DNA from 2 places in the Margalitia sp. FSL K6-0131 genome. Region 2 is predicted to be linked to the other one. Evidence: a T-box and tRNA genes for the amino acid it is inferred to sense, from the RefSeq annotation. Region 2 holds a T-box; the other holds one or more tRNA genes.
The links. The T-box of region 2 lies ahead of lysS (lysine--tRNA ligase). A T-box ahead of a tRNA ligase gene usually reads a tRNA of that ligase, here a tRNA-Lys.
Positions count from the first base shown of each region.

Region 1: it has a tRNA-Lys gene. The T-box ahead of lysS (lysine--tRNA ligase) is inferred to sense a tRNA for this amino acid. The anticodon was not compared.

Region 1 is NZ_JBBOZS010000001.1:5,176,164-5,192,090, forward strand. It holds gene tsaE (tRNA (adenosine(37)-N6)-threonylcarbamoyltransferase complex ATPase subunit type 1 TsaE) at 1-382, opposite strand, end outside; gene NSQ59_RS25310 (GNAT family N-acetyltransferase) at 598-1,086, opposite strand; tRNA gene NSQ59_RS25315 (tRNA-Met) at 1,164-1,237, opposite strand; rRNA gene rrf (5S ribosomal RNA) at 1,267-1,383, opposite strand; rRNA gene NSQ59_RS25325 (23S ribosomal RNA) at 1,485-4,419, opposite strand; rRNA gene NSQ59_RS25330 (16S ribosomal RNA) at 4,769-6,319, opposite strand; tRNA gene NSQ59_RS25335 (tRNA-Gly) at 6,467-6,540, opposite strand; tRNA gene NSQ59_RS25340 (tRNA-Pro) at 6,558-6,634, opposite strand; tRNA gene NSQ59_RS25345 (tRNA-Arg) at 6,686-6,762, opposite strand; tRNA gene NSQ59_RS25350 (tRNA-Leu) at 6,812-6,897, opposite strand; tRNA gene NSQ59_RS25355 (tRNA-Leu) at 6,960-7,044, opposite strand; tRNA gene NSQ59_RS25360 (tRNA-Lys) at 7,072-7,147, opposite strand; tRNA gene NSQ59_RS25365 (tRNA-Gln) at 7,173-7,247, opposite strand; tRNA gene NSQ59_RS25370 (tRNA-Asp) at 7,317-7,393, opposite strand; tRNA gene NSQ59_RS25375 (tRNA-Glu) at 7,412-7,483, opposite strand; tRNA gene NSQ59_RS25380 (tRNA-Ser) at 7,502-7,592, opposite strand; tRNA gene NSQ59_RS25385 (tRNA-Asn) at 7,597-7,671, opposite strand; gene NSQ59_RS25390 (SprT family protein) at 7,759-8,214, opposite strand; gene cmpA (cortex morphogenetic protein CmpA) at 8,313-8,435, shown strand; gene NSQ59_RS25400 (Tex family protein) at 8,744-10,921, opposite strand; gene NSQ59_RS25405 (PP2C family serine/threonine-protein phosphatase) at 11,222-11,818, opposite strand; gene sigB (RNA polymerase sigma factor SigB) at 11,815-12,615, opposite strand; gene rsbW (anti-sigma B factor RsbW) at 12,593-13,063, opposite strand; gene NSQ59_RS25420 (anti-sigma factor antagonist) at 13,068-13,394, opposite strand; gene NSQ59_RS25425 (PP2C family protein-serine/threonine phosphatase) at 13,458-14,468, opposite strand; gene NSQ59_RS25430 (anti-sigma regulatory factor) at 14,482-14,883, opposite strand; gene NSQ59_RS25435 (STAS domain-containing protein) at 14,888-15,244, opposite strand; gene NSQ59_RS25440 (STAS domain-containing protein) at 15,248-15,927, opposite strand, start outside.
Region 2 is NZ_JBBOZS010000001.1:3,157,220-3,173,146, forward strand. It holds gene NSQ59_RS15505 (tetratricopeptide repeat protein) at 46-531, opposite strand; gene NSQ59_RS15510 (GNAT family N-acetyltransferase) at 614-1,183, opposite strand; gene NSQ59_RS15515 (GNAT family N-acetyltransferase) at 1,288-1,692, opposite strand; gene NSQ59_RS15520 (helix-turn-helix domain-containing protein) at 2,014-3,252, shown strand; gene NSQ59_RS15525 (TasA family protein) at 3,327-3,926, opposite strand; gene sipW (signal peptidase I SipW) at 4,011-4,553, opposite strand; gene NSQ59_RS15535 (hypothetical protein) at 4,525-5,103, opposite strand; gene NSQ59_RS15540 (M4 family metallopeptidase) at 5,413-7,062, shown strand; gene NSQ59_RS15545 (hypothetical protein) at 7,195-7,497, opposite strand; gene lysS (lysine--tRNA ligase) at 7,673-9,232, opposite strand; T-box leader at 9,299-9,554, opposite strand; gene NSQ59_RS15555 (DinB family protein) at 9,672-10,199, opposite strand; gene NSQ59_RS15560 (DUF5316 family protein) at 10,231-10,437, opposite strand; gene NSQ59_RS15565 (DUF523 domain-containing protein) at 10,571-11,026, opposite strand; gene NSQ59_RS15570 (class I SAM-dependent methyltransferase) at 11,078-11,443, opposite strand; gene NSQ59_RS15575 (NUDIX hydrolase) at 11,463-11,870, opposite strand; gene NSQ59_RS15580 (NUDIX hydrolase) at 11,917-12,534, opposite strand; gene murA (UDP-N-acetylglucosamine 1-carboxyvinyltransferase) at 12,524-13,831, opposite strand; gene NSQ59_RS15590 (DeoR/GlpR family DNA-binding transcription regulator) at 13,818-14,630, opposite strand; gene NSQ59_RS15595 (FusB/FusC family EF-G-binding protein) at 14,826-15,473, opposite strand; gene NSQ59_RS15600 (CD3324 family protein) at 15,820-15,927, opposite strand, start outside.

The DNA of each region.
Region 1 (15,927 bases), 2.0 Mb from region 2:
CACCTTGATGTGTGATGGTGACTTCCAAATAATCAGGCGGCAGTTGCTCCTGAATCATCTTGGACCATTCAACTATGGTCACTCCTCCACCTTCAAAATATTCATCAAACCCCAGATCCTCATAGGAATCCTGTATACGATATACATCCATATGAAACAGAGGAAGTCTGCCGTGATATTCCTTTATGATGGTAAAGGTAGGACTATTTACAGTTCTGCGTATTCCCAAACCAGCAGCAATTCCTTTGGTAAAAGTCGTTTTTCCTGCCCCTAAGTCACCTTCTAATAATATCAAATCATTTTCTTGAAGCATTGATGCTAATTTCTTAGCAAATACAAACGTTTCTTCTGGTCCATTTGAAATCCATTCATAAACCTGCATACCGATCTCCTCTAAAAAGTAGCGTTTTAGCTAAAAAATTTATATAAAATAATAAAAGACTTATTAAAAAGCCTTAGGATTATACGTCCTAAGGAAATCATTATACTGCTAGTTTACCTCAATACCAATAAATGAGCAAAGCGTACAAGTCTTTTTAACTTTTAACCATAATTCAAAAGAAAAACTGCTGGGGTCCCAACAGTCGTACACATATCTTAAAGAATAAGTTGATAAAAATGAACATCCTGCCATTCATTAAATTTATATCCCACTTCTTTAAAACAGCCCACAAATTCAAATCCAAACTTTTCATGGAGCTTTACACTTGCCTCATTACCGCCAGTAATCCCGCTAATGATAGTATGATATCCATCTTTTGCGGCCCGAATCAGAATTTCTTGCATTAACACGCTTCCGACACCTTTTCCTCTGCAATCAGATGAAAGGTATATGGATAGTTCTGTTGTTTGGGAGTACGCTTCTTTATCCCTAAATTTACTTAAACAACTATAGCCTACAACTTTCCCATCCATTTCAGCAACAATGAACGGGTATTTTCCGCTATGCTCCTTATACCAAACCATCCGTTGTTCTATTGTTTGTTCAACTAGGTCAAACGTTGCAGAAAGATTTCGTATTGCTTCATTGTAAATTTCTAGCATTGCTGCTAAATCTGTTACAGCGGCATCCCTTATATGAAGCATAAGTTTATTCCTCCATTGCCATAAAATCTTTTTATAAAGAAAAAAACGAAACTTAAAGTTTCGTTTTTCACATATGATTGCGGGGGCAGGATTTGAACCTGCGACCTTCGGGTTATGAGCCCGACGAGCTACCGGACTGCTCCACCCCGCGACGGTAATATAAATACTATAAAAGCAAAAGCCTGGCAACGTCCTACTCTTGCAGGGGGAGAGCCCCCAACTACCATCGGCGCTGAGAAGCTTAACTTCCGTGTTCGGGATGAGAACGGGTGTGACCTTCTCGCCATAATTACCAGACCTTAGTTTTTTGCCAAAGGCAAAATAACTTTTTTTGTTGTGAGGTTTGTTCCCTCAAAACTAAATACTGTAGAAGAAGAAGTAAAGAGAATCGCTCTATTTTGGTTAAGTCCTCGATCGATTAGTATTCGTCAGCTCCATGTGTCGCCACACTTCCACCTCGAACCTATCAACCTGATCATCTTTCAGGGATCTTACTAGCTTGCGCTATGGGAAATCTCATCTTGAGGGGGGCTTCATGCTTAGATGCTTTCAGCACTTATCCCTTCCGCACATAGCTACCCAGCGATGCCTTTGGCAAGACAACTGGTACACCAGCGGTGCGTCCATCCCGGTCCTCTCGTACTAAGGACAGCTCCTCTCAAATTTCCTACGCCCACGACGGATAGGGACCGAACTGTCTCACGACGTTCTGAACCCAGCTCGCGTACCGCTTTAATGGGCGAACAGCCCAACCCTTGGGACCGACTACAGCCCCAGGATGCGATGAGCCGACATCGAGGTGCCAAACCTCCCCGTCGATGTGGACTCTTGGGGGAGATAAGCCTGTTATCCCCGGGGTAGCTTTTATCCGTTGAGCGATGGCCCTTCCATGCGGAACCACCGGATCACTAAGCCCGACTTTCGTCCCTGCTCGACTTGTAGGTCTCGCAGTCAAGCTCCCTTGTGCCTTTACACTCTACGAATGATTTCCAACCATTCTGAGGGAACCTTTGGGCGCCTCCGTTACTCTTTAGGAGGCGACCGCCCCAGTCAAACTGCCTGCCTGACACTGTCTCCCACCCCGATCAGGGGTGCGGGTTAGAATTTCAATACAGCCAGGGTAGTATCCCACCGACGCCTCCACCGAAGCTGGCGCTCCGGCTTCAAAGGCTCCTACCTATCCTGTACAAGCTGTACCAAAATTCAATATCAGGCTGCAGTAAAGCTCCACGGGGTCTTTCCGTCCTGTCGCGGGTAACCTGCATCTTCACAGGTACTATAATTTCACCGAGTCTCTCGTTGAGACAGTGCCCAGATCGTTACGCCTTTCGTGCGGGTCAGAACTTACCTGACAAGGAATTTCGCTACCTTAGGACCGTTATAGTTACGGCCGCCGTTTACTGGGGCTTCAATTCAGAGCTTCGCTTACGCTAACCCCTCCTCTTAACCTTCCAGCACCGGGCAGGCGTCAGCCCCTATACTTCGCCTTGCGGCTTCGCAGAGACCTGTGTTTTTGCTAAACAGTCGCCTGGGCCTATTCACTGCGGCTCTCTCGGGCTTGCACCCTACCAGAGCACCCCTTCTCCCGAAGTTACGGGGTCATTTTGCCGAGTTCCTTAACGAGAGTTCTCTCGCTCACCTTAGGATTCTCTCCTCGCCTACCTGTGTCGGTTTGCGGTACGGGCACCTTTCACCTCACTAGAGGATTTTCTTGGCAGTGTGGAATCAGGAACTTCGGTACTATATTTCCCTCGCTATCACAGCTCCGCCTTCACGGTTACGGGATTTGCCTCGTAACCAGCCTAACTGCTTAGACGCACATAACCAGCAGTGCGCTTACCCTATCCTCCTGCGTCCCCCCATCGTTCAAACGGTGAAGAGGTGGTACAGGAATATCAACCTGTTGTCCATCGCCTACGCCTTTCGGCCTCGGCTTAGGTCCCGACTAACCCTGAGCGGACGAGCCTTCCTCAGGAAACCTTAGGCATTCGGTGGAAGGGATTCTCACCCTTCTTTCGCTACTCATACCGGCATTCTCACTTCTAAGCGCTCCACTAGTCCTTCCGGTCTAGCTTCACCGCCCTTAGAACGCTCTCCTACCACGGACACCTGTCAGGTGTCCATCCACAGCTTCGGTGATACGTTTAGCCCCGGTACATTTTCGGCGCAGAGTCACTCGACCAGTGAGCTATTACGCACTCTTTAAATGGTGGCTGCTTCTAAGCCAACATCCTGGTTGTCTAAGCAACTCCACATCCTTTTCCACTTAACGTATACTTTGGGACCTTAGCTGGTGGTCTGGGCTGTTTCCCTTTTGACTACGGATCTTATCACTCGCAGTCTGACTCCCAAGCATAAGTATTTGGCATTCGGAGTTTGTCTGAATTCGGTAACCCGATGAGGGCCCCTAGTCCAAACAGTGCTCTACCTCCAATACTCTTCATCTTGAGGCTAGCCCTAAAGCTATTTCGGAGAGAACCAGCTATCTCCAAGTTCGATTGGAATTTCTCCGCTACCCACACCTCATCCCCGCACTTTTCAACGTGCGTGGGTTCGGGCCTCCAGTAAGTGTTACCTTACCTTCACCCTGGACATGGGTAGATCACCTGGTTTCGGGTCTACGACCTCATACTTATTCGCCCTATTCAGACTCGCTTTCGCTGCGGCTCCGCTTCATCAGCTTAACCTTGCATGAAATCGTAACTCGCCGGTTCATTCTACAAAAGGCACGCTATCACCCATTAACGGGCTCTAACTACTTGTAGGCACACGGTTTCAGGTTCTCTTTCACTCCCCTCCCGGGGTGCTTTTCACCTTTCCCTCACGGTACTGGTTCACTATCGGTCACTAGGGAGTATTTAGCCTTGGGAGATGGTCCTCCCTGCTTCCGACGGGATTTCACGTGTCCCGCCGTACTCAGGATCCACTCTGGAGGGAACGAAGTTTCAACTACAGGGTTGTTACCTTCTTTGACGGGCCTTTCCAGACCTCTTCATCTACTCCGTTCCTTTGTAACTCCGTATAGAGTGTCCTACAACCCCAAGAGGCAAGCCTCTTGGTTTGGGCTTCTTCCGTTTCGCTCGCCGCTACTCAGGAAATCGCGTTTGCTTTCTCTTCCTCCGGGTACTTAGATGTTTCAGTTCCCCGGGTCTGCCTTCATTACCCTATGTATTCAGGTAAAGATACTGCTCCATTACGAGCAGTGGGTTCCCCCATTCGGAAATCTCCGGATCAAAGCTTGCTTACAGCTCCCCGAAGCATATCGGTGTTAGTCCCGTCCTTCATCGGCTCCTAGTGCCAAGGCATCCACCGTGCGCCCTTACTAACTTAACCTATAAGGTTATTACTACTTTAAATTGGATGAAATCCATAAAGTGGCGATTCTCGGTTTTACTTGGTTTCTTCTATCAGTATCTAGTTTTCAAGGAACAAGGCTACTGACTTCAATCACATCATGATTAAACGTCAGAGAATTTGCTACATGCTGACTTGCTCCGAGGTGAACCTAATCATCCTCGAATATGCTTTGCCGCAGGAGCAAAAAACTTTGTTAGAATTAGAAAAAGTTTCTTAATAGTTTCTAATTTATAACAATATATTTGAAAGGATTGACCTTTCAAAACTGAACAGAACTTATAAACGTCTTCTTGTAACCACGTAAGTGGTTTTCCATTATCCTTAGAAAGGAGGTGATCCAGCCGCACCTTCCGATACGGCTACCTTGTTACGACTTCACCCCAATCATCTGTCCCACCTTCGGCGGCTGGCTCCAAAAGGTTACCTCACCGACTTCGGGTGTTACAAACTCTCGTGGTGTGACGGGCGGTGTGTACAAGGCCCGGGAACGTATTCACCGCGGCATGCTGATCCGCGATTACTAGCGATTCCGGCTTCATGCAGGCGAGTTGCAGCCTGCAATCCGAACTGAGAATGGTTTTATGGGATTGGCTTAACCTCGCGGTCTCGCAGCCCTTTGTACCATCCATTGTAGCACGTGTGTAGCCCAGGTCATAAGGGGCATGATGATTTGACGTCATCCCCACCTTCCTCCGGTTTGTCACCGGCAGTCACCTTAGAGTGCCCAACTGAATGCTGGCAACTAAGGTCAAGGGTTGCGCTCGTTGCGGGACTTAACCCAACATCTCACGACACGAGCTGACGACAACCATGCACCACCTGTCACTCTGTCCCCCGAAGGGGAACGCCCTATCTCTAGGGTTGTCAGAGGATGTCAAGACCTGGTAAGGTTCTTCGCGTTGCTTCGAATTAAACCACATGCTCCACCGCTTGTGCGGGCCCCCGTCAATTCCTTTGAGTTTCAGCCTTGCGGCCGTACTCCCCAGGCGGAGTGCTTAATGCGTTAGCTGCAGCACTAAAGGGCGGAAACCCTCTAACACTTAGCACTCATCGTTTACGGCGTGGACTACCAGGGTATCTAATCCTGTTCGCTCCCCACGCTTTCGCGCCTCAGCGTCAGTTACAGACCAGAGAGTCGCCTTCGCCACTGGTGTTCCTCCACATCTCTACGCATTTCACCGCTACACGTGGAATTCCACTCTCCTCTTCTGCACTCAAGTCTCCCAGTTTCCAATGACCCTCCACGGTTGAGCCGTGGGCTTTCACATCAGACTTAAGAAACCGCCTGCGCGCGCTTTACGCCCAATAATTCCGGACAACGCTTGCCACCTACGTATTACCGCGGCTGCTGGCACGTAGTTAGCCGTGGCTTTCTGGTTAGGTACCGTCAAGGTACCGCCCTATTCGAACGATACTTGTTCTTCCCTAACAACAGAGTTTTACGATCCGAAAACCTTCATCACTCACGCGGCGTTGCTCCGTCAGACTTTCGTCCATTGCGGAAGATTCCCTACTGCTGCCTCCCGTAGGAGTCTGGGCCGTGTCTCAGTCCCAGTGTGGCCGATCACCCTCTCAGGTCGGCTACGCATCGTCGCCTTGGTGAGCCGTTACCTCACCAACTAGCTAATGCGCCGCGGGTCCATCTGTAAGTGATAGCCGAAGCCATCTTTCAATCTTTCCTCATGCGAGGAAAGAAGTTATCCGGTATTAGCCCCGGTTTCCCGGAGTTATCCCAGTCTTACAGGCAGGTTACCCACGTGTTACTCACCCGTCCGCCGCTAACTTTTAAAAGCAAGCTTTTAAAAGTCCGCTCGACTTGCATGTATTAGGCACGCCGCCAGCGTTCGTCCTGAGCCAGGATCAAACTCTCCAAAAAAGTGTTTGATATAGCTCATTATTTAAAACATTGACGTTTCGTTCTGTTCAGTTTTCAAAGATCAATTATTTGCCGCTTCTTGTGAAGCAACTTTTATAGTTTATCATCTCCAGAAGAAGATGTCAACAACTTTTTAAAATCTTTTTTTGGAGCGGGTGATGGGAATCGAACCCACGACAACAGCTTGGAAGGCTGTAGTTTTACCACTAAACTACACCCGCATATTTAAATTTCATAATGGTCGGGAAGACAGGATTCGAACCTGCGACCCCATGGTCCCAAACCATGTGCTCTACCAAGCTGAGCTACTTCCCGATTGAAGTAAGTATACAAAACAATAATATACTCGCTTGAATAGTTTTTTTATGGCGCGCCCAAGAGGAGTCGAACCCCTAACCTTTTGATCCGTAGTCAAACGCTCTATCCAATTGAGCTATGGGCGCATTATAGTGAAATTATTTATAGAAAGTTAATTTGCTGTGCAAAAAACTTTGGTGCGGCCGAGAGGACTTGAACCTCCACGGGGTTGCCCCCACTAGGCCCTCAACCTAGCGCGTCTGCCATTCCGCCACGACCGCATTTATTAAAAGTGACAAAAAACATTATAACAAACAGCTAGATAAATTTCAATAGTAAATTTTGGTGCGGGTGAAGGGAGTCGAACCCCCACGCCTTGCGGCGCCAGATCCTAAGTCTGGTGCGTCTGCCAATTCCGCCACACCCGCGTTACAGAAAGAAAATCCACGTTAAAATGGTGAGCCATGAAGGACTCGAACCTTCGACCCTCTGATTAAAAGTCAGATGCTCTACCGACTGAGCTAATGGCTCGTTAAAGTTTTCAAAAATAAAAAAATGGCTGGGCTAGCTGGATTCGAACCAGCGAATGACGGAGTCAAAGTCCGTTGCCTTACCACTTGGCTATAGCCCAATATTGATTTTAAAAGAAAGGAAATTCATCATAGCATATACTAAAACAAATTTCAAACCCCATTAAAAATGGCGGTCTGGACGGGACTCGAACCCGCGACCTCCTGCGTGACAGGCAGGCATTCTAACCAGCTGAACTACCAGACCAATATTATGAATTTCTAATGACCCGTACGGGATTCGAACCCGTGTTACCGCCGTGAAAGGGCGGTGTCTTAACCGCTTGACCAACGGGCCATAACAACTAATGAATTATGGCGGAGAAGGAGGGATTTGAACCCTCGCGCCGCTTACGCGACCTACACCCTTAGCAGGGGCGCCTCTTCAGCCACTTGAGTACTTCCCCATATTGGCTCCGCAGGTAGGATTCGAACCTACGACCGATCGGTTAACAGCCGATAGCTCTACCACTGAGCTACTGCGGAATATTATTTCAATCTCGACTCTTAAAATTATAATGAGGAACAGGCCATGTGTCAACCCAATTTCAAAAAAACTTTTTTACGACACTATTATTTTGCTTTATTTAGCTTTCCTCCGCATTTTCCACATACATAACGAGTCGTATCCACTTTTCTCTTTCTTTTATACAGGGTTTTACAGTTCGTACATTCATACAAATGAAGAACAGTCACTCTTTTTGTTTTTACATTTTTAAGAGGCGTACAAAATCTCGAACCTCCAACTTGTTTTAACAATGCCTTAAAATCATAATCCTTATGCTGATAGCCTCTTCCTTCTATATGAAGATGATAATGACATAATTCATGCTTAATGATTGCAATGAGTTCCGTCATTCCATGCTCCTCAAAATACTTATAATTAAGCTCAATATTATGGCTCTTCAATAAATAGCGTCCACCAGTTGTTCGCAATCTCGGATTGAATAACGCATAATGTTTAAATGGCTTTCCAAAAAAAGTGATTGAAATATCCTCAACAAGTTTTTGAAGCTTTAGATTGTCCAATCTTAAACTCCCCTTTTTAAACAACTCAAAATGAACATGACAACCCATTATAACATATACTAGGTATTAACCTACTTATCAATCAAGGAGGTTTCGATATGCCAATCTGGTTTCAGAATCAAATGCGAAGGGCGTTTAATGAAAAAAATCGATATCAAATTAAACTATTAAATCAATGCTGGTTTTTTTACACAAACCAGAACAATGAAAAATCCAATTGATATTTCATGGTCTTACCGATCTATCTATATAATATTAGAGGACAGAGAATCCGTTATTTTGATAAAATGACCTCAATTTCATGACTAAGCGGACAGAGGTTCCGTTATTCGCGAAAAAACACATTGAAATTACTGATATTTTGCTAAATAACGGAACTTGTGTCCGCAAATCGAAGGAAACAACCCATTTTCTCGCAGATAACGGAACCTCTGTCCGCTAAATTCAAAAAACGACCAAACATGTACGCGTTTCGGTCGTTTTTTTTCACACAATGTTCTCCAAAGTAACAGACCTATTGCAGTCTTACTTATTTTTTCAGCATTGTAAGGGATAATCTTCCTTTTTGAGTATCAACGTTTTCAACCCACACAGTAACAATATCCCCAACAGATACAACATCAAGCGGATGTTTGACAAATTGATTGCTTAATTTTGAAATGTGGACTAGTCCATCTTCTTTTACTCCTACATCCACAAATGCTCCAAAGTCAACAACATTTCTTACTGTACCTTGCATTTCCATTCCAGGCTTTAAGTCTTCTAGTTTTAAAATATCTTTCTTCAATAGTGGTTTAGGTAATTCATCCCTCGGGTCACGTCCCGGTTTATTTAATGCATCTATAATATCTCGTAAGGTAAGCTCTCCTATTCCTAATTCATTCGAAATCTCTTGAATAGACAGAGCTTCAATTGCAGCCTTTAATTTTTCAGAACCAATATCTGCAGTGGTAAAATTCAACTTTTTCAACAATGCTTTTACTTCTTCATATCTTTCAGGGTGAATAGAGGTTTTATCAAGCGGCTCGTCCCCATCTGTTACCCTCAGAAACCCGATACATTGCTCATACGTTTTTGCTCCTAAACGAGGAATGTCCTTTAATTGCCTTCGATTAACGAACCGACCACTCTCATTCCGAACTTTAACAATGTTTCCAGCTACAGTTTTACTTAAACCAGCTACATATTGTAGAAGTGAAGGTGAAGCTGTATTTACATTCACCCCAACTTGGTTTACAGCGGTTTCCACCACAAATGTTAAAGAATCATTTAATTTCTTTTGCGAAACATCATGTTGATATTGGCCGACCCCTACGGATTTTGGATCAATTTTTACTAATTCCGCTAGAGGATCTTGAAGTCTTCTTGCAATAGATACCGCACTTCTTTCCTCGACCTGCAAGTCCGGAAACTCCTCCCGCGCTAGATCAGATGCAGAATAAACGCTTGCACCCGCTTCATTAACAATAATATAAGATATATCGTTTTTTACCTCTTTCAGAATTCCTGCTACAAATTGCTCTGTTTCCTGAGAAGCAGTTCCATTACCGATCGCAATGATTTCAATATGGTACTCTTCTAAGATCTTGATAATTTTTTCTTTCGCTTCTTCTGGCTTTGCTTTTGGTGGATGTGGGTAAATGACACCTATGTACAATACTTTTCCTGTTTCATTTACTACTGCCAATTTGCAGCCGGTTCGATAAGCGGGGTCTACCCCCAATACCATTTTCCCTTTTAATGGTGGCTGTAATAAAAGGTTTCGTAAATTTTCGGAAAAGATATGGATCGCTTGATCTTCACCCTTTTCCGTTAGCTCATTACGAATTTCCCTTTCGATTGCCGGCTGGATCAATCGTTTATAAGCATCTTCAACTGCTTGTTGAACATAAATAGCAGTAATAGAATGAGACGTTTTTATTACCTTTTTAGAAAGCTGATCGATAATTCTTTCTATTTCTGGCTGTATGGATACACGCAATATATCTTCTTTTTCACCGCGATTTAAGGCTAAAATTCGGTGGGGAACAATTTTCCTAATCGGTTCTTCGTATTCATAGTACATTTCAAAAACCTTTTTCTCATCATTTTCTGCTTTTTTCACAGAGGAGGAAATGATTCCGGTTTTATATGTATCACGTCGAATCCACTCCCGATGGGAAGCCTCATCCGACACCCATTCTGCAATAATATCCTTCGCGCCAATTATAGCTTCTTCTGCTGTATGTACTTCCTTCTCTTCCGAAATAAATTGTGCAGCTTTCTCTTCTACATTACCGGTTGTCGGAAAGGTCATCATCCATTCCGCCAGCGGTTCTAATCCTTTCTCTTTTGCAATGGTTGCTTTTGTACGACGTTTTTGCTTATATGGTCGATACAAGTCCTCTATCGTTTGAAGCTTATCTGCAGCGATTATTTTTTGTTGCAACTCATCTGTAAGCTTTCCCTGCTCTCCAATTAATCTAATAACCTCTTCTTTTCTTTGTTCCAAATTTTGAATATAGGTCCATCGCTCCATAATAGCTCTGATTTGAACCTCATCCAACGCTCCCGTCATCTCTTTTCGATATCTTGCAATGAACGGAACGGTATTTCCTTCATCAAGTAAAGAAATGACTGTATTTATCTGTTTAGAGGAAAATTTCAATTCCACAGCTAATTGCTTTTTTAATTGTTCATCTCTTGTTGCTACTGTTTGTTCAACCATTCAATTCACCCATTTCCACCATTATTGAATTATTGTGAGACCCTTATTATTTTACCATTTTCTATAAAAAAGGAACAAATGCGCAAGCGCCTTGCCCATCGGCGTATGGATTTCGTAGTCTTCGACTGAGATAAAGGAAACACAGTGAGGTAGTTCGCGAACTGATGTTGACTTATCGTAGGGAGGAGACGGAGAAATCCACTAGCCGATAGGCGCTGAAGCTAGACGTAGACAACTTTTTAAAAAGTTATCCAAAAGGTTCAATTTTATAAATTCCTAAGCAGTGAAAAAGCCTGCAACCTATAGCAAGCTTCCAAGGATAAAAGTAGAGTCATCCGTCTTCCGAATATGGTCTCGTTCTATTTCATTAGCGATCGCCTCAAGAGGACGTCCGCTTTGAATAAATGTTTTTGAATTAGAAAGCTTTAATCCATCCGAATGTAACAAAAAACGAGAATTCGTTTCATAAGAAAAACGATGTGTCCGGTAAATTTGCGGTCTTCCCGATAAATAGCCTGTCACCGGTAGAGGATACATTGTTTTCCCGGAAGGTGTGTATAAAAAAAAACGAATATTCCCGACGCAGCTATAAATAAATTCACGCTTCCGTAAATCGATTTTCATTATCGAAACGGCTGCTCCTCTTTTATTTACTAGTAACTTATTGCATTCTTGTATGAGTGTTTCCACATCTAATTCCAGGTGTTCCTTTACAAAATCTACAACAGATGAGGATGCCTCAAAAGCGGCTTTCCCGCTTCCAAGTCCATCAGCTAATATACATAAAAATATGTCATTCTTTACGGTCATAAAAAAGCTATCTCCACAATAATCCTTTCCTTCTTTTGCTGTTTGAAAAGCAATTGCTTCCATCAAATTATGTTGAATTTGCATCATGATAAGTATTTCTCCGAATCTATTGTATCTTCCTCAAAAATGGCTTCACGTAATTTTTTTATAGCACGACGCTGTAGTCTTGATACATGCATTTGGGATATCCCAAGCTTCAAACCTGTTTCTTTTTGGCTTTTATTTTCCAAATAAGTATATTGGATAATTTGGCGTTCTTGATCACTTAGTACGTGTAATGCCTTATCGACAACTAAGCGCTGATCTACCTTTTCATATCCTTCATCTACATTTCCTACTATATCTAATAACGTGACAGTGCTTCCATCTGAATCCGCTTCAATGGAATGATCTACAGACAGAGATTGGTAGCTTTTCCCCATTTCCATTGCCTCAAGAACATCTTCCTCGGATACATCTATTCTTAAGGCAATTTCTGCAATTTTAGGTGACCGCTGCAATTCTACTGTTAATTCCTCCGCGGCCTTTTTAATTTTCGGACCAAGCTCTTTAATTCTTCTTGGGACATGCACACTCCATGTTTTATCACGTAAAAATCGTTTTATTTCCCCAATGATAGTTGGAACAGCAAAAGCTTCAAAGCCCTTCCCAAATGATTCATCATATCTTTTCAATGCTCCTAGCAAACCGATAATTCCAACCTGAAAAATATCCTCATGATAATGATTTCCCTTTGAATATTTTCGCGCAATCGAATCAACTAGCCTCTCAAAATGCTTTACAAGTTTTTCTTGTATCTCTTCGTCCCCATCCTTTTGAAATGATTTAATCAAGTTGGTCACCTGATTTGATTCCATATATTTAGGTTGAGACAATTTTCCCATCGGTCTCCACCTGCTCTCCTTCAAGGTACTTTGTCATGACGACAGTTACCCCTTCGTTTTGAAGAATTTCTACTTCATCCATGAGACTCTTAATTAAGTACAGACCCAATCCCCCTTCATTCAATAGATCCGTTTGGTTCCTTTCATGGTATGGACCTATCATTCCTTTTACTTTTTCAAAATCAAAGCTTTTTCCTGAATCAACTACCACAACTTCTAATCGGTCGGAATAAATCCCAAAGGTAATGGAAATTTGCCCTTCCTTACTCCCTTTATATCCGTGCTGAATGGCATTTGTAATTGCCTCGCTTACGGCAATTTTCAAATCCTCAATATTTTCGTAATCAAATCCCATGCGACTGGCAATACCCGAAAGTGTTAAGCGAATAATACCAACATATTCAGGTTTTGCAGGTATTTTCATCTCGATGTATTCAAATGCCCCCATTTTTTTACACACCCTCTGCCTCGGTATTAATGTCCATAATCTCTGCTAAACCAGTTATCTGAAATAAACGTTTAAGACGCGGTGACAAGCCTGTCAATTTTAAGCTCCCTTCATTTTCTCTTAACAGTTTAAATAGTCCTACAAACACTCCCAAGCCTGTACTATCCATATAAGTGACATCTGAAAGGTCAACCATCACATGTATAGACTTTTTTCCTTCAAACGGTTTCAATGCCTCCCTAAGCTTCGGTGCTGTATATGCATCTATCTCACCGTTCACATCCATTTGCACTTGGTTATCTGTTTCTCGTATGTTTGTAGTCAAATTCATAACTCCACCCCTTTACCATGTTTGCTTTTACTCTTTACCCTGTTTACCATTCAGTCAAACCTTTTATTTTACTCTTTTTAAAATAATCAACGTAAAATCATCACGCAGCTGGAATGCTTGCAGCCTTTCCAATTCTTTATATACGGTATTCACTATTTCACTAGCTGGTAAATCAATGTTTTTTCGTATGTATGAAACGATGGCTTCTCTTTCAATAAATCCCGTGTCCGTTCTGCACTCTGTAACACCATCAGATAAAAGAATAATCATATCTCCAATTTGCAGTTTTTTGGAATATCCCTGGTAACGAGTTTTTTTATTTACTCCAAGAAGCAAACCTTCTGCTTCCAGATCTAAAAATCGGCCCTTGCTTGCATCATAGAAAAATCCCGGCTCATGCCCTGCTGATGCATAATGAAATTGCTGTGCATTAGGGTCATACATCCCATAAAACATGGTAATAAACATACTTGGATCCACATTTTGCTCCACGACGCGATTTAAATCCTCAAGCAATCGGCTTGGTTGATGCTGGATATCCGTTAAGCTATCCATCGCATATTTGATCATGGACATGCAAAGAGCCGCAGGGACCCCTTTTCCTATGATATCAGCAATAGCCACCCCAATGCGGTTTTGCTCATCTTCAATAAAGTGGAAATAATCACCACTCATTTTTTTCGCTGGCACACTAATTGCCCCGATGTCTAAATATGCTGTTTTAGGGATTTTCGTTCCAAGTAATGTTTTTTGCATATTGGCCGCTACTTCAATCTCGTTCTTCAATTCAATTTGCTGATCACGGAGACTTTGGTGTTCCCTGTAGGCTAAACCATAGCCCATCATAATTTCTAATAGCACATCAAAGGAATGAAGCACATTTTCATTCATATTTGGTTCAATTTCTAACAATATCGAGCGATGTAAACTAATCATTTCTTCTGGTGATATTTGATGTTCAATCAATTTCCGGCTGAACTTCTGGCCTTGATATAAAACTTGTTCACTTTGGTGCTGCAGATAATTCAATAAAATATTTCTATACTTTGTTTCCATCCTATTTTTAAATGTCATCAGGTAACTCCCCCTATCGGAGCCATTTTGTCGCTGTAATAATGGTTCCCTGATTCGGTTTAGAATCAATATCAAATGTATCCATTAATCGTTTTACCCCGGGCAGTCCCGCTCCTAATCCACCTGAGGTTGAGTACCCATCTTCCATTGCTTTGCGAATATCTTGAATCCCAGGTCCATCGTCTTCGGCAATAATTTGCAAGCCCCATTTCCCATCGTCAAAGACTTTTTTAATTGTTATTTGACCTTGTTTCGCGTATAGAAAGATATTCCTAGCAAGTTCACTAATTGCTGTCGTAATTCTTGCTTGATCTACAGTGCCGAAGTTGAGTTCTTTTGCAATATTTCTTCCTAACTGGCGGACAGCAACGATGTCCCATTCGGTTAAAATCTTTACGCTGGATTGGAACTCCATAAAGTCAATCCCCCAGTTCCTGTTGTAATTTCTCCAAACCTTTTTCTAAATCAAGTGCGGTCGATACATCCTCTAAACGAATTCCGAGTTCGATGAGTGTAATGGCGACAGCAGGGCGTATCCCTGTTACAACAACCTTTGCCCCCATTAGCTTTGACATTTCAATTACATCCCCAAGAACTTTCGCTATAAATGAATCGATAAAATCAATCGATGTTATATCAATAACAACACCCCTGGCATTCGTTTCATGTATTTTATGTAATAAATCTTCTTGAAATTGCAGTGCAGTTTGGTCATCAAGCTCCCATTGAATGGAAACAAGTAGACATTCATATAACTTTAATATTGGTATTCTCACTACCTATGCCTCCATTTTTACAATTTTTCGATTGGTCATCTCTAATGCCTTTTCTATGCCAATACGCAAAGTGCTAGTAGTAATGACTTGATTTAAATTTATTCCTAAATTAACAATCGTTTGTGCAATCTCTGGTCTAATTCCTACTAACATACACTTAGCACCTACTAATCGAACTGCATCCGCAGCCTGAATAATATGGTGAGCAACCATAGTGTCTACAACAGGAACACCAGTAATATCGATTAAAACCACCTCAGATCGGTGTTTTACCACTCCACTCAAGAGATTTTCCATAATTAATTTAGCTCTTTCTGTATCAATCGTTCCCACCAATGGCATAACAGATATTTTTTCAAACACTGGAATTAACGGTGCCGAAAGTTCTTGAAGAGCAATTTTTTGCAATGAAACCGTCCGTTCCCACGATGCGGTATACGCATGAATAATTTCCTGAAGCACAGGTGTCATCCATTGATCATAAACGATTGCAAATTCCTTTACTTTTTCTGATGGGATTAACTCTTTATTAAAAATTTCCGAATATATAATGCGCCCTAAAGTCGTTAAACCTAATGAAACGTAAGTCAACGGCCAGCCTAAGCGGACAATTCTTTCGGAAAATTCCTCGAGTTTTTCCGTATATTCCTGATTGGATTTTTTCATTCTTGCAAAAATAACCT
Region 2 (15,927 bases):
CCGCCTCCACTCCCCTCTTTGCCATTTGTCTTTTTAAGGAAAAGATCACTCCCAAACATTATCCAATTTATCAGCATAAAAATCTATTGCTTTCCGATACTGTAAAATATCTTTGTCCGATGTCGTATCTACCAAACATTTAAGTAATAGCTCCATAGCTGCACTATACTCGTTTAAATTATATAGAGTCATTGAGTAAAAAGCCTGAATGGCCATATTATTTGGGAATATTTTTATCCCTTTTAAAAATGTTTCTTGAGATTTTTCATATTCTCCTAGTGTTCTATATGTACTTCCTAAGCCCAATAATGCACCTTCTAATTCTTTCCCTGACAATCCTAACCTAATCGCTTTTTCATAATAAGGGACAGCTCTTGATTCCTCTCCTAAAACATCAAAACTCCAAGCACATTGATAATTAATGAATGCATCATTTGGATCATTTTCAACCAGCTTTATTAATAGTTTGTTCGATTCTTGATAATCACCATTATTTCGCAGCTCTATTGCTTTTTCTAATTCTTTTTTCAACTTGATCCTCTCCAACTTATATGATTACAAAATATAGATTCCTAGCGATTTAGGATCTTCCCTTTAATTTATACAATTATGGTTACAAGAATTTATTAAACATAATTGCCATATCAGAGGTCTGTCTTTTCCAAATCATATGGTCACTCCCCGTACCCCAGTAATCTTTCAGTAAATAATCCGGTTCTCCAAATTTCTTTTTCCATATTTTCTGTGCATTAGAATACCCGCTGTCCAAACAGAATTTCGTGATTCCCCTGCTTTGGAGAGTAATAAAGATTACATTTAAGAGAAGTGTTCCAATCCCCTTCCTTTGGTGATCTGGATGAACAAATACAGTGCCAATCTCAACGACATCTTTTAATTCACCATTTGAGTAAATATTGATAAGCTCACTCGAAGCACCATATTCAATAGTACCGACAATTTTATTTTCTCTTGTATCTACAGCAATCCAAAAGAAACGCTCTTCCCCTTTGCTTTCTAAATCACATTCTAGTAATTTCTGCTTTTGAACAATTTCTTTTTCAATATCATCCACTAATTCAGACAATCCCTCATTAGCAAAAGTTTCGCTTATGACGTGATTGAAAAATTGGTGCAGTTCTGCTTGGTCCTCCTGTCTCGGTCTTCTGATTTCAATATTCCCCAATGTCCTTTACTCCTTTATTGATATTTTTATTCTAAAAAACCACTTTAGGCGATTTGCAATTCTATTAAAAACACAAATTTGACTTACCACGAAAGACATTAAGTCTAATGAGTAATATTCCTTGTCATTCCAATTGAGAATTTCCTAAACCCCAATGATACATAATAGGGTTCCAATCCTTCTACACACATTAGCTGAGGAATAACTCGGTTTTCTTCACAATGTTGAACCAACTGATCGACTATTGCTTTACCGATTCCCTTAGACTGATATGCCGGCAGTACACAAACTCCGCATATTATTCCGGTAATCACTCCATCCGAAATCACACGTCCCATTCCGACCATTTTATCTTCATCAAATGCATATATAGCATACCAGCTTTGCTTACACATTTTTTCTAAATCGATTTCTGATAAATTTAATGAATTCCAGCCTAAAGCTTCATATAATTTAAGTAATTGTTTAAAACTCTCAGGCTGCTTAGTTGTATATATTATTGGTTTCAACACGTTTTCATCCCTTTATTTTGATACTAATTATTTTAGAAATAAAACTGGTAAAATCAATAAGAAGCCTTTACGATTCATAGTATATACGCTTTTAACATCATAATTGGTTTCCTTTTTGCATCTCTCTGTTCCAATTTTCCTATCCATTCTCATTCAATTGTCCTATCTAATTCACTTAAAATTTGAAAACATAGGATATTCATCCTGATTATGTAAATTCTAAAGAATTATTGTACATTTACAGCAAATATTATCCTAACTTAATAAATATACTGCCTAATGAATAAAAAGATTAGATGATTAAGGGAGGATATTTACATGCATGTGGGGGAAATTATTAAAGTTTTTCGTGAAAGGAATGGAATAACTCAAGCACAACTCGGAGAAGGAATATGTACAACTACACATGTCAGTAAGATTGAAAATGGAAAAACTGCATACTCTCCGGAAATTATTACCCTTTTTTCAGAACGTTTGCAAATTGATGTCCATAAAGAAATGGAAACCTTTCAAAACATTGAAAAACAACTGCATAACTGGCACCATGCTATTATTATGAAAAGAAGAAAAGCTATAGAATCAATAAAGGAAAACCTTGATTCATCACCATATATTCATTTTTCTAAATATGCATCACTTTATCAATTAATTTTAGCTAGATACTTTCTATTTTATGAAGAGGATGAAAAGGCAGTTCAAATTTTAAACAATCTCAATAATAAACAGGATGAGCTAACCCCATTTGAAAGAAACCTGCTTTGGCATGCATTTAGTATTTATCATCTTTTTCATTCAACCGATTTTAAAAACGAAGATGTAGCACTTCAGCTTTTAAAACGTATTAATATTGAAGAATACGGGAACCAAGAATACTTTTATCATCTATCTGTTGCCTATCATTATATTGGCTCGAAAATGATGTCTTATATTTATGCGGAAAAAGCACTAAAGTACTTTAAAAAAACAAACAATTACTTGCATGCATTTAATGCAGAATCTATTATCTTATTGCAAATTGGCAGCGAAATTGACTTTAAAGAACTGGAAGAACGGTACCAAAACTTAATTCATGATAGTGAAGTATTTGGAGCAACGGATAAACAAGGAATGTTTCTAAGCAATCTCGGACTAGAGTATTATAATAGAGGAGAATATGTGAAGGCCCAAAAATGTTACGATGCTGCATTAAAACTTGCCGAAAAAGCTACAATGACTTATCTTAAAAGATTATATAATTATGTTAATACTTGTGCAGAAGGTAAATTACTTCGTAAAACTATATTACTAAAGAAAGCACATGAAGGAATTTCACTCGCCAAACAGTTCAATAATCAGCTTTATATCATTTTATTTAAGCTTGTCATTCTGAACATTGACAAACAAATGGATCAATACTATACCTTTCTTGAAAAAAATGCTCTCCCCTATTTTAAAGAAAGTAACAGTACCCGTTGGATTCATTTATTTGGAAGAAAACTATATGACCATTATGTTGAAACAGAGCAACCTTTAAAAGCTTTTCATATTTCAAATATTTTCATCGCTACCAATTCATAAATACTAATTATTAAAAGCCCATGCAACCCAACCTTTATGTTTTCTATGTCGACTAACATGGGCTTTTTTATTTTTTAACCTTCGTTCAATGACCCTGACGCTTGCTCGGCATTGAACTTCCATTCCACTTGCAATGCATCTCCTTGGAATTGATTTTGATCCTGACCGTTATCTTTAAATTCAAACAGTACAATCATTTTATTTTTCTCGCCTGGTGCAAGCCCATCCGCTTTTGGTCCAGAAAGAGTGTCTATTTGTGTAAGATCTGGGGTTTGATTTTTTAAATCGTATAATGTTGTTTCGATAACTGGTGTACTGGCATTATTTTGGTTATAGAGGATCGTTACTTTAATATGCTTAGCCATATCTTCTGTATTTTCCTTACCATTTAATTTTGCATCGTCTACTTTGTAATCCGTGTTTAATAACACCTTTGAAATGGCAAGTGATCCATTATTAGTTAATTGAAATTCACGTTTAATTTCGTCACCGGGTTTAATATTATTCACATTCACAACGGTTGAAGGATTAACGGATAAATCTAATGTACCAGCAGCAAATGTGTTATTAGTTGCTTCCGTGTCACTAAAGTATGCATATGTACCTCCTCCTATTAATGAAAATCCCAATGCCGCTGTAATAAATCCCTTTGTTACTTTTTTGGTTAAACTCATATTTATTCCTCCTCTATTATGGTTAAATCTATTTATCTCTTAATTATCACTGTAGATTTGATAAATAAGAGTAATACCTAATTTTTAAGCATTTTTCACTTCTACTTCTTTCATTGTTCTCAAGATGGACCAAACGGATGAAAGTACTAACATAATCCCAGGTATAATAAGCAGGAGTGCCGCACCTATCTTAGAAGTAGCATAGTTAATGACATATCCCATATAGGGAATGGTAAAATTAGTATATTTTCCTACGACATTTTTAGGCATTACCATATTCATGTCTGGAGCGTCATTATTATCTCCCTTTGTTTTGTACAGTGGTTGTCCATTCACTTCTTTTACCTTGATAATTCTATGGGTGATTAACTTTTCTCCATCTTTAAATGTGATGACATCTTTCTTATGATATGAACTTTTTGAATCCCCCAATTTAATAGCGATTATCGAGCCGGTTTTAAATGTAGGCTCCATTGAACCAGATAATACAACCTTGACTTGATAGCCAAAAATGGTAGGTTCACCCCCTGAAGCTCTAGAGGAGAGAACTAGGATCACCAAACAGCACATTAGAACTAAAACAATCCCGCTTATAACTCTACCTGAGATTCGAAATATCTTTTTCATATTTTTCATCATGCTCCGCCCTCACCTTCTCTTGTGAATTTTTGTTTTTTTCTTCTTGGTCCAACAGTTTTAACTTCTCTATATAAAATTCAATCATTTCATCGATTTGTTGAGAACGCTCTGTTATTCTTTTCTCGTTAATAAGATCGTTCACATTTCTATATCCATCCACTACATATTTAAGGTCTGAATCATTATGAACCCGTTGATAATAACCGGCCAACTCGTTATTTATCACGAAAAATGAATTGATATATTGTTTGATCCTAATTGCTCTGTCTAACCTATCTTCAACCTCGGAAAATCCAAGTTTATTTGATGGTTGTTTCATCGTTTTAAAGTATTGATCAATACTATTTGCAATAGTGAATGCCCTCTCTTTTAAATCAATAATAGTTGCTGGAAAAACAAGTGCAGAAGTCATGGATATTTTGCCAAGAAAAACTTGACTGGAAAAACTCGCCTCTGTTTTTCCTACTAATTTAGTTCCTAAGAAAAAGCAATTACAGCATAAGCAGAAAAAAATCCCCCATTTATTAATCCGTGTCATTCCCACTCTCCTTTACCAATTCATATTTGTGCTCATCGTAACTAATTTTCAGAATGTTGTAAATTGGGTTATTTTATATGAAAATTTGTCCATTTTTAGTTTATTTTTTATCAAAGATACTTAAAATCCGTAAAAATACCGAAAAAAATAACCCAATACGCAAACTATTGACGCTAAATTGAAAATTCCGAATAATGGTGTTGAAATTCAAAAATTTATGGAGAGGTGACTAGTTTGAAGAAAGATAAGAAAAATATCAAAAAGGTAATCCCGGCAGTATTGGCAGCAGCATCTATTACTTTCGGAGGAATGGCACTGCCAATTCAACATTCATTTGCGGCGGAAACAATAAAGTATAACCAACAATTAAAAACCCCTTCCTCTATTATTGGAACATGGGAAGCCCCAAAAGGTCTTAGCAAACAAGAAGCTGTATATGCATTTCTACAATCAAAAAGTAAATTATTTAAATCGTCCGGAGATATAAAGGATCAGTATAAAATTACTCATGAACAATTTGACAAAGAAACTCAAACTTATCATGTGCGTACAGTTCAACAATTTAATGGCATCCCAATTTACGGATCCGATCAAACTATTGCACTGGATAAGGACAATAATGTGTTTGCATACTTTGGTAAAGTAACACCTACTTTAACAGCACGCAGCGTAATGTCTACAACTGCCTCCATCTCTAATGAAAAAGCTGTTGATGTTGCCAAACAAGACATTGAAAAACAAATAGGAGAGGTTAAAAACTACGATGGCGACATCGATTCGCAGCTAATCATTTACCCATATAAAGGTAAGAGCTATCTTGCATATCAAGTAAAAGCATCCACTTCGACTCCTGCTCCTGGATATTGGCATTACTTTATTGATGCCACCAACGGAGATATTATTCATAGTTTTAATGCTATCCAAGAGGCGGGACTTCAAACCGATGGGACACCAATTCAAGGACGCGGAATGGATGTTTTTGGCAAGATGCAAGCTTTTCCTGCGATAAATAATGGCACTGATGGAAAGAGTTATTTATTTGATGGAACACGCGGTAATGGAATTAACACATTTACGGCCAATCACTTAGATACTAATATTTTTATCATCTTCTCAGCATTATTTGGCTACACGGGAAGTGAAGTATCAAGCCCATCTACATTCTTCTATGATCCCGCAGCAGTATCAGCACATATAAATGCAGATAAAGTTTTTGATTACTATCAAAAAACTTTTAAAAGAAACTCTTTGGATGATAAGGGAATGAAAATTATCTCAACTGTTCACATAGGGGATAAATGGAATAATGCCGCATGGAATGGAAAACAAATGCTCTACGGAGATGGAGACGGTAAAAATATGATATCTTTATCGGGTGGGTTAGATGTTATTGGTCATGAAATGACCCACGGTGTAATATCCAATACCGCTGATTTAGAGTATGAAGGCGAATCAGGAGCCCTTAATGAATCCATGGCAGATATTATGGGATCTTTTATTGAGAATAAAACGGATGATGGATTATGGCTAATGGGAGAAGATATCTATACACCGGATAAAGCAGGGGATGGTTTACGTTCATTGAGTGATCCAGCTTCTATATACATTGGTGGATATACAGAATCTGGCTATTATCCTGATCACTATGATCAACGCTATTTGGGGACAGCCGACAATGGCGGAGTCCATATCAACAGTAGTATTAATAATAAAGCAGCCTATTTAATTACTGCAGGAGGCACTCACTACGGTGTAACCGTAAACGGAATTGGAAAATCAAAAGCAGAGAAAATTTTCTATCGTGCTTTAACCCTATACTTAACTTCCTCTTCCGACTTTAGCCAAATGCGCCAAGCCGTTACTCAAGCAGCACGAGATCTCTATCCTGATAAGAATGGCCAACCATCTCCAGAAGTGCAAGCCGTCTCAAATGCATATGACGCGGTAGGCGTCCATTAAAAAAGGTGGGACTTTAAAAAAAGTCCCAACCTTCTTTTTTTATATAAACTGAATTGTAACACAAAATTCCTAATGCCTATCTCAAATATAAGCACTAGCATTCAGATCTATTATATATCCCGACCATACTGGTTATTTTAAGAAGAGGCTAAGGAAAAGTGGTAATATCCATAATAATATAGCGCAAATAACTAGCCATTTTGCTATATTCTTTGGAAGTTTTTCTTTCCCTCTACCTTTATACCAACCACTAAATTGCAATTTATTTCTATAAAGAACAAAAAACAGGAGGAAAGTTGCAATAAACTCCATCCATAAATAATAGTCAGAATTCACTCCAATTTTTGAGTACAAATTATGGATCATCGAAACAATAGCACCAACAAAAAGGAACATTATAAAAATAATTCTCAATAACTCTAATACTATCGTCATTATTTCAACTCCCCTTAGGATTTAGAATAAATATACTTTTATTACAATGACTTATAGATAGAACAGCACTTTCTATTCCCAATTAGAAATAATCTCATAAAAAATATACGCAATAACATTATATATGTTTCATTCGTAAGTAAAAAAATGCCTCCACTTAAAGCTGAGGCTTTCACTACTTACTAAATGTAAGTAATTCAATCACCTTTTCTCTTCCTATCGCACTAAAAAGGATTGGAAAGCGAGGTCCATTGTCCTCGTTGATTAATAACTGATATACATCTTCAAATAATTTCTTTTGGCATTCTCGCATTTTCTTTTTATTTTCATGATGACATAAGGCATAAATTCTGCTCAGTAAAGCGTCTCCTGTCAAAGTTTGTTCCGTTGAAAGAAGCTTTGCCAGCTGGTCAATTTTTTCATTTTGCTTCTGCGATAAAGTTTTGTAGTACGTGGTATTTCTCTCTTGATTTATTTTTACTAAGCGCTGTTGATTCCAATGCTTAATCCAATAGGAAACTCTATCGCTTATTGGCTTTATCTCTTTTATGGTAAAATCATCGCCATTTTGTCTTAAAAATGTTTGTAATGCATTCATTTTAAAATCAATAAGTGGGAAGATACCTGCCACTTGGTTGAAATTCGGTTGTCTATTTATCCCTTTCACTCCCGCTAATTCTAATGAAATCTTAATATCCTCATCTGTTAATGTGCCTCGTTCATAAGAAGTTCTATACCGTTCAAACTCGGAATAATTTCGCAGTACATCTTCATCTAATCCAATATTGAAAGCAGAACTTGGTTTGTACTTTGCAAACATAAATAGGATAAGTTCAGGAATATATACCTTTAATAATTCATTTGGTGTAATAACGTTTCCGGAAGAACTGGACATTTTCTCTTTAATACCTTTTAATCCGATAAACTCATATGCAATATATTCCGGTGCTTCATATTGAAAAATTTCCTTCGCCATCACTTTAGAAACATTATAACTGCCAGTTGCAGATGAATGATCCCTGCCGCCAGGTTCAAAAATTACATCCTCTGCCATCCAACGCATTGCCCAATCTACTTTCCAATTAAGCTTTAGATTGTTTGAGTGCATCAATGTTTGCATATCTTTGTTTCCACAGATACACCGGTATTCCAAATTACCTGAGTTTTCATCAAATGAAGTAATGGTAGTAGTATCTTTATTACAACTTTGACAATATAAACTTAACGGATAAAAATCTTCTCTTTCTTCTATTGCTGGTTCCTCCGTTTTAAATCGCATAAGGATGTCATAAATCTCTCTTCTCTTTTTCATCGCGGTTTGTATATGGGATAAATATCTTCCAGAGCGATATTCTATACTCTGATAGATAAACTGAGGTTCAATTCCAAAAGCTTGTAACGAATCTTCTAACTGTTTTTCAAAATATTGAGCATAGGAACCTTTACCTGAAGGACTTGGAACTTCTGAATAAGGCATGCCAATGTATGATTCGTACGTTGAAGCAACATTTTGTGGTACCTTTCTCAGTCTGTCAAAATCATCCCAGGAAAAAATGAACCTTGTTTTTTTGCCTAAGCTTTCTAGTGCTTTAACAACGAAAAACGTCGTTACGATTTCTCTAAAATTGCCAATATGAACAGAACCTGAAGGACTGATACCGGATGCACAGATAAAAACATTCTTTGCTGGATACTTTTCTATTAGTTTTTCTGCAATTTGAAATGCCCAATGCATTTTTTTCACCTCATTTTAAATGATTTTAGAAGAACAAAAAAAACTCTCACCTCCAAGATTTTCAATCTTGAGGGCGAGAGTTTGACTTCGCGGTACCACCTCAGTTTGCTTATTGATTGCTCAATAAGCCTCATCAGGTACGGCATTAAATGCGATACCCTATCCCTATAACGGGGGAAACCGTCGCAGCATCCCTAAGTATGTACTTAGTTCCGTACGAAGCTCAGAGGCTTTTTTCAATAAGAATTTCCATCCCTCTTTTCACCAACCGAGGGTCTCTGTAATGTTCCTTCTTATTTACTTATCTCTTCGTCGCTCTCTAGTTATTGGAAATGATGATAACAAATTCATTTATCCTTTTCAACAATAAAATTCAAAAATGTGAAGTTTCTGGTTACAGATCATGCTCAAAATCGTTACCTCCAAAATATAAATGGAATCATTTCCTATTTAAAATCCCCAAATAAGCATTCCATGGTCCAACGTCTTCTCTGTATCTTTCAGCCATTATACGGACAATTTGGGCAATATGTGTTAAATCATGAACCACCCATGTGGATAATAATTCACTTAATTTCACCTGACCGAATTCGGGATGTACACCTGTCAAATCGAAGTGCATTTCAGGATTAATGATAGTTTTAAGTGTTGATAAATTTTGTGTTCTAATTGATTTAAATTCCATTAAAATTTGGTCTAATGCTTGCTCCTTTTTTTCATTTAAATGCGAAAAACGATCAAAAGGAGGGAATACTTGATTTTCACCTACTTGAAGAATCCATTCCAATCTTGGAATCCAATTATTTTTCTCCGCTTCTATTAAATGTTCCACTACTTCCCTGACATTCCAAGTATCTTTACCTTCATTACATTTCAACCATCCTTCAGACAAACCGGACAAAAAACACTCTAATGTTTGCGGTGTACGCTCTAATATTTCGATAGCTTCTTTAAAATTCAGTTTCATAACATATCCCCCTTGTTTTAAGTGTATTATTCTAGTTAAAATAAATGATTCCTGCAATCAACAAAGATATTACTCCAATTAATCCAAATAAAAGACCAATATTCACTCTTTGCTTTCTATTTTTGGGAGTTTCTGAATAAAAATTTGCTCGTTGTCTGTCTCCATCCGTCCAAGCCCCTATATAAATACCTGAAACAAAAATACAAACTAATCCTGCAATTAGAAAAAACCGAAACAAATAAATTCCCCCTTGGTGCTACTCTAAATAATTTTATGCACACAGTCATTAGCCTTGTTTCATTTTTATGCAAAGGGACGGTTCTTTTGCATCATTAAAACAAATGAACCGTCCCTGTACTTTTATATTTATTTTATAGAAAATCATCCAGTCTCTCCTCTGAAACAACGTTAATTCCGTTCCTTTTAAGCAAGGCAGATGTCACTCCATTACCAGCTATTTTCTTACCTTTAAATTCTCCATTATAAATCATTGAGCTTCCACAAGAAGGACTATACTCCTTAAGAACGACAACACTTGCTTTAACCTCTTGTGCCTTTTTTAAAGTTTCATATGCACCTTTTACATACAATTCTGTTACATCTTTACCTGATTTTTCAACCACTTTAGCTTTACCATCTAAAACATCTTCTCCATTACCGCCGACAATTTCTGCGGGTTCTCTTGGAATAGAAAAACCACCTAGAAGTTCTGGGCATACGGTTAATGCCAGTTTCTCATCTATTAATTTTTGAATTTTATTATCCAAACAATTTGTCCCATTGTATCTAACATTTAATCCTGCTAAACAAGAGCTGACTAATATCATTTTTTCTCCTCAAAAAAATATTTGAATTTTATTCATTAACTAAATCGTAAATTATTTCTTTCTTCCAATGTATAATAAATGGGAAGAGATACCGAGAAGATGGAGATCGTAAAAAATTGAAAGGTCACGAGCATCAGCGGTAAAAAAGCCATCGAATCGTTCGGTTAAACCAAGCTCTTCCGCCTTAACTTCAGCAATTTGAACTAGTTTAGGAGTTAAATCTGTAAGGGTTACTTTATAGCCTTTTTTAGCTAATTTCATAGAATATTTTCCTGGTCCGGCACCATTATCAAGAACACTTCCAATAGGAGGTAAATATTTTTCAATAAAATGCCAATTTACAAGAAATTCGATGGGCTCTCTATCCAATCTTCCCCACTCATCGAATTGATTGTAATAGTTTAATATTTTATCCATGCCCTTCCCACTTTCCCTTTCAAAATGCCACAAAAAACGGATGTTCACCTTCATTTAAACTTTTTAGTATTCTGTCTTTAAAAGTTGGCCATGTTACCATCTTTAAAGCCTCTTCAATGGTGTAAAAGCCTACCTCTAAACTTTCACTGGACGTTTGTAATTCTCCACCAATAGCTTTGCCTAACCAACACGTTGAGCAAACATTAGCTTGCAAATTTTGATAGATGCCGCAAAATTTTGTAACTTCAATATCTATCCCTGTTTCTTCCTTTACTTCCCTTTTGACCGCTTCTTCGATAGATTCACCTAATTCAACTTGTCCACCAGGTTGTTCCCAGCCTCTTCTTGGTCCGCGAATAAGCAATAACTTTCCTTCATCGTCTATAACAACTGCACCAGCTGACACAAAATGTTTAGGTTCGCTCAATCTAGATCAATCCTTCCTTATAGGCATTAAAGAAGCGGCAATGAAATTAATCCAAGATTGTTTCCTTATTTGGATTTCTTAAAAACTCAAACATCATTTTAATTTGAGACATTGTATTTCTTTTCACTGAAAGCTGTGGCAAATTTTTCTCACTGAAAAAGCCAATATCGTTAGTCTCAATACCGGTTTTCGCTTGACCATCAATAATTTCACATTGAATAAAAATTTTATAATAATGAAATGCCTGTGGAGAGTGCCCATGTTTTCTCATATCAAACAATGCAAGTAATTTTGTCGGTTTAACATTAAAGCCAGCTTCTTCTTTTATTTCTTTCACAACATTTTCTTTTGCAGATAACCCTACCTCACAAAATCCACCTGGTAAAGACCATTTATCATCATTTTTTTCCCTTACCAGCAGTATTTTATTATCATGGAACAATACCCCGCGGACATCCACTTTTGGTGTTGGATAACCAGTTTCATCTGTAAATAATTCCTTAATGGTCTTCATTTCATGATCCGTATATTCTTCCACAATTTCAGAACTAATACTTCTCAATTCTTCATACCGTTCTTTATCATATTCATTGTTCGAAAAGGTTAGACCTGCTTGAGAAATTGCCTGGATTCTTTGTGCCCATTCCAGCCATTTATAGGGAATGATAAACACCTCCAACTTTCTCGATGTCATTATGTGAAAGGTTAGAATCCTGTAAAGTAATTCTTGCCCCTAGTGATTGAAAGGCTTCTACCACATTTTCATACCCGCGTTCAATATGCTGTACCCCAGTAATCGCTGTTTGACCTTCTGCTGCCAAACCTGCGAGTATTAAACATATCCCTGCACGAATATCGGATGCGTGAACGACGGAGCTTTTTAAATGTGTTTTTCCCTTTATAAAGGCAACACCTGAACGAACTTTAATATCCGCTCCCATTCTTATTAATTGTTGGACGTGATTGAAACGATTAGGATAGACCTTTTCACTGATGATACTTTTCCCATCCGCTTGCGTAAGAAGGGCAGTCAAAGGCTGCTGCACATCTGTTGGAAATCCCGGATACATACCTGTCCGAACTCTTGTTGCTCTAATTTTTCCAGTCGAGTAGGAAGTAATGGTATTTCCTTCTACCATAAATTCTAGTCCAATCTCTTGTAATTTAGATATAAAAGTCCTTAAGTGCTCCGGTACAATGTCTTGGACCGTAACCGTACCACCAGTCATTCCAGCAGAAATTAAAAACGCGCCAGCAATTAATCGATCTGGTATAACCGTATGTGTACAACCATTCAATTGTGAAACCCCAGTAATCTTAATCGTATCCGTTCCAGCACCGCTAATATTTGCCCCCATTTTATTGAGAAGCATAGCAGTATCCACTACCTCGGGATCACGGGCTGCATTCATTAAAATAGTGGTCCCTTTTGCACGGGCTGCTGCAAGCATGCTGTTGATGGTTGCACCAGATGTTATGGTGTCAAAATAAATGGTTGCACCTGTTAATTCTTCCGCTTCCACTTCGTAATAATCTTCATGAAATGTGAATTTCGCTCCCATTTTTTCTAAAGCCTTTATATGCTGATCAATGGGACGGCTAACAAAATTGTCTCCTCCTGGATAACCAAGTGACACTTTTCCAAACTTGGACAGTAATGCACCGATAAAATAATATGCGGTTCTAAAGGAGGATGATTTCTTAGGATCAATCGTTGTATGGAAAATTTTATTGGAGTTGATATGCACTGCGTCATCAGTATCTCTTTCTATTTCAACTCCCATTTCTTTGACAATCTCACAAATTACACGATAATCTGATATATTTGGAATTCCTTTCAATATAACAGTATCATCGGCAAGGCAAGCTGCAGCAAGCAAGGCTAAAGAACTATTCTTGGACCCTGGTATTTTTACGCTTCCTTGTAATTGCGGTGTTTGTTCTACTTTAAGCCATTTCATCATTTACACACTCCGTTTCCTTCTCTTCTGCGAATACAACTTTAACATGTTTTCTTTTTATTTCCTGAATAGGTAGCTCCGGTGCACCTTGATCCGTAATCATTAAATCAATTTCTTCAATTGGAACAGACATGACAAACATACGATGCCCAATCTTTTCATGTGGAGCTAAACAAATATTTTTCCGTGAAACTTGGGAAACAGCATGAGTAAATGCTGCTCCTTCTGGAGTTGCAGTACTAATGCCGAGTGAATCAATACCTCCTCCAGTTAAAAAACTTATGTCTAAGGTAAATTTTCGAACCATTTCGATAGCGAGCGTATCAATCATACTTCCTGCAGATTCAGCTCTTAATTTTCCCCCAATTAAGTAGGAAGTGATATTTTCTCGTTTTCTTATTACTTCTGCAATTTTTATGGAATTTGTAATAACGGTATATGGAAAATCAGATGGTAAATACTTTAACATTCCAAATTGAATGCCGGCACCACCAATAAATACAGTATCATGTACATGGATGAAAGAGGCAGCAAACTTAGATATCGCATTTTGATGCGCAGCCCCCAATCCATATCTTGTGGATTCAGGTTGTGGCAATGTACGTACCTTAGGGGTTGGATTATTTAGAATCGCTCCCCCATATGTTTTTTGAAGCAAACCCTGTTCTTCCATTATCGTTAGATCTCTTCGAATTGAATCTATGGATATCTCAAACATATCGGCTAGATCTTTTGCAATGACACGACCTTCCTTTTCAATGATGTCCAGTATCTTATGTCTGCGTTCCTCAGCCAACATGTAAAAACATCCTTTCAGAATTTCATTAATTCCATCTTATTCAGTATAGTTCAACATTGTCAATGAAATAATTCATTATCTTTCATGTTATTTCATTATTTTACGTCTTTTTACCTATTTTCTTTCGACAATAAACAAGAATTTTTTTATAAAACAAAAAAAGGATTCCCGATTAACAGGAATCCCTTACTTATATTAAGATTCTTTGCCATTTAGAAGCTTAATAAAATCCTCCAATTTCGAAAGAGAAATTAAGTTCTCATTGCATTTCAAACTATCTTGACAAATATAGTTCCCTCTTCTCACAAACGTTCCTTGGATCTTGCCTTTTTTCTCCGACATGAATAATCCGACCTCCGAGTGATGATTGCAAAGCATACAAACACCTTTTTTGGTTATAGGAGTAAATGTCCCAGAAAAGCCAATAAGTTTATTTTGTTGAGGAACAATCAAATATTTTTTATTTGTCCCCTTATCATCCCACCCCAAATAACTCAATTCTTGTAAGTCAATGTCAACTAAAGACGGAAGTTTTAATTTTTTTGCTTTAGGGAATAGTTTTTTCAATGATTGTTCTGTTATCTTTTTAAAAGGAATAACATAGGGCTTTATTTTTCTTATAAAATCATCACCTTGTGCTGTGTCCTCTATTTCTTTAATTGGTTCTAATAATCGTTTTTGTTCATCATCTAAATTGGTAAACAGGTTAAACACTTTGTCACTAGCTAATGATTTTAATGCGTTTAATACATTTCTGTCATTAACGCTTGCATGCCCATTTATAAGAATTTGCGTTTGAACTTTAATGAATTGGAACTGATCAACACGAATAAATGCTTCCATTTTAATTCCTCCCTATCTACTGCTTTCTAATTTAAATGATGAGGAGGATTATTAATAGGTAGAAAACGATTATAAAAAAAATACACATAAGAAAAGCGCAAGCGCCTTGATCATCGGCGTACGGATTTCGTAGTCTTCGACTGAGATAAAGGAAACACAGTGAGGTAGTTCACGAGCTATTGAAAATTGAACTGCCATTTTCACCTGATGTTGACTTATCGTAGGGAGGAGACGGAGAAATCCGCTAGCCGATAGGCGCTGGAGCTAGACATGGTCTATACTTGTTAAATAATATTTGTCACAAAAAACTTATACTTTCTTATCTCTTAAAAAAGCACTGAAGATATCAGCGCTTTGAATAAATGATTTTTTTAATGGTTTCAACAGAGAGAAAATATTCATCTGCCAAATCTTGAACAGACATTCCATTACAAAATGCATCTTTAATCTCATC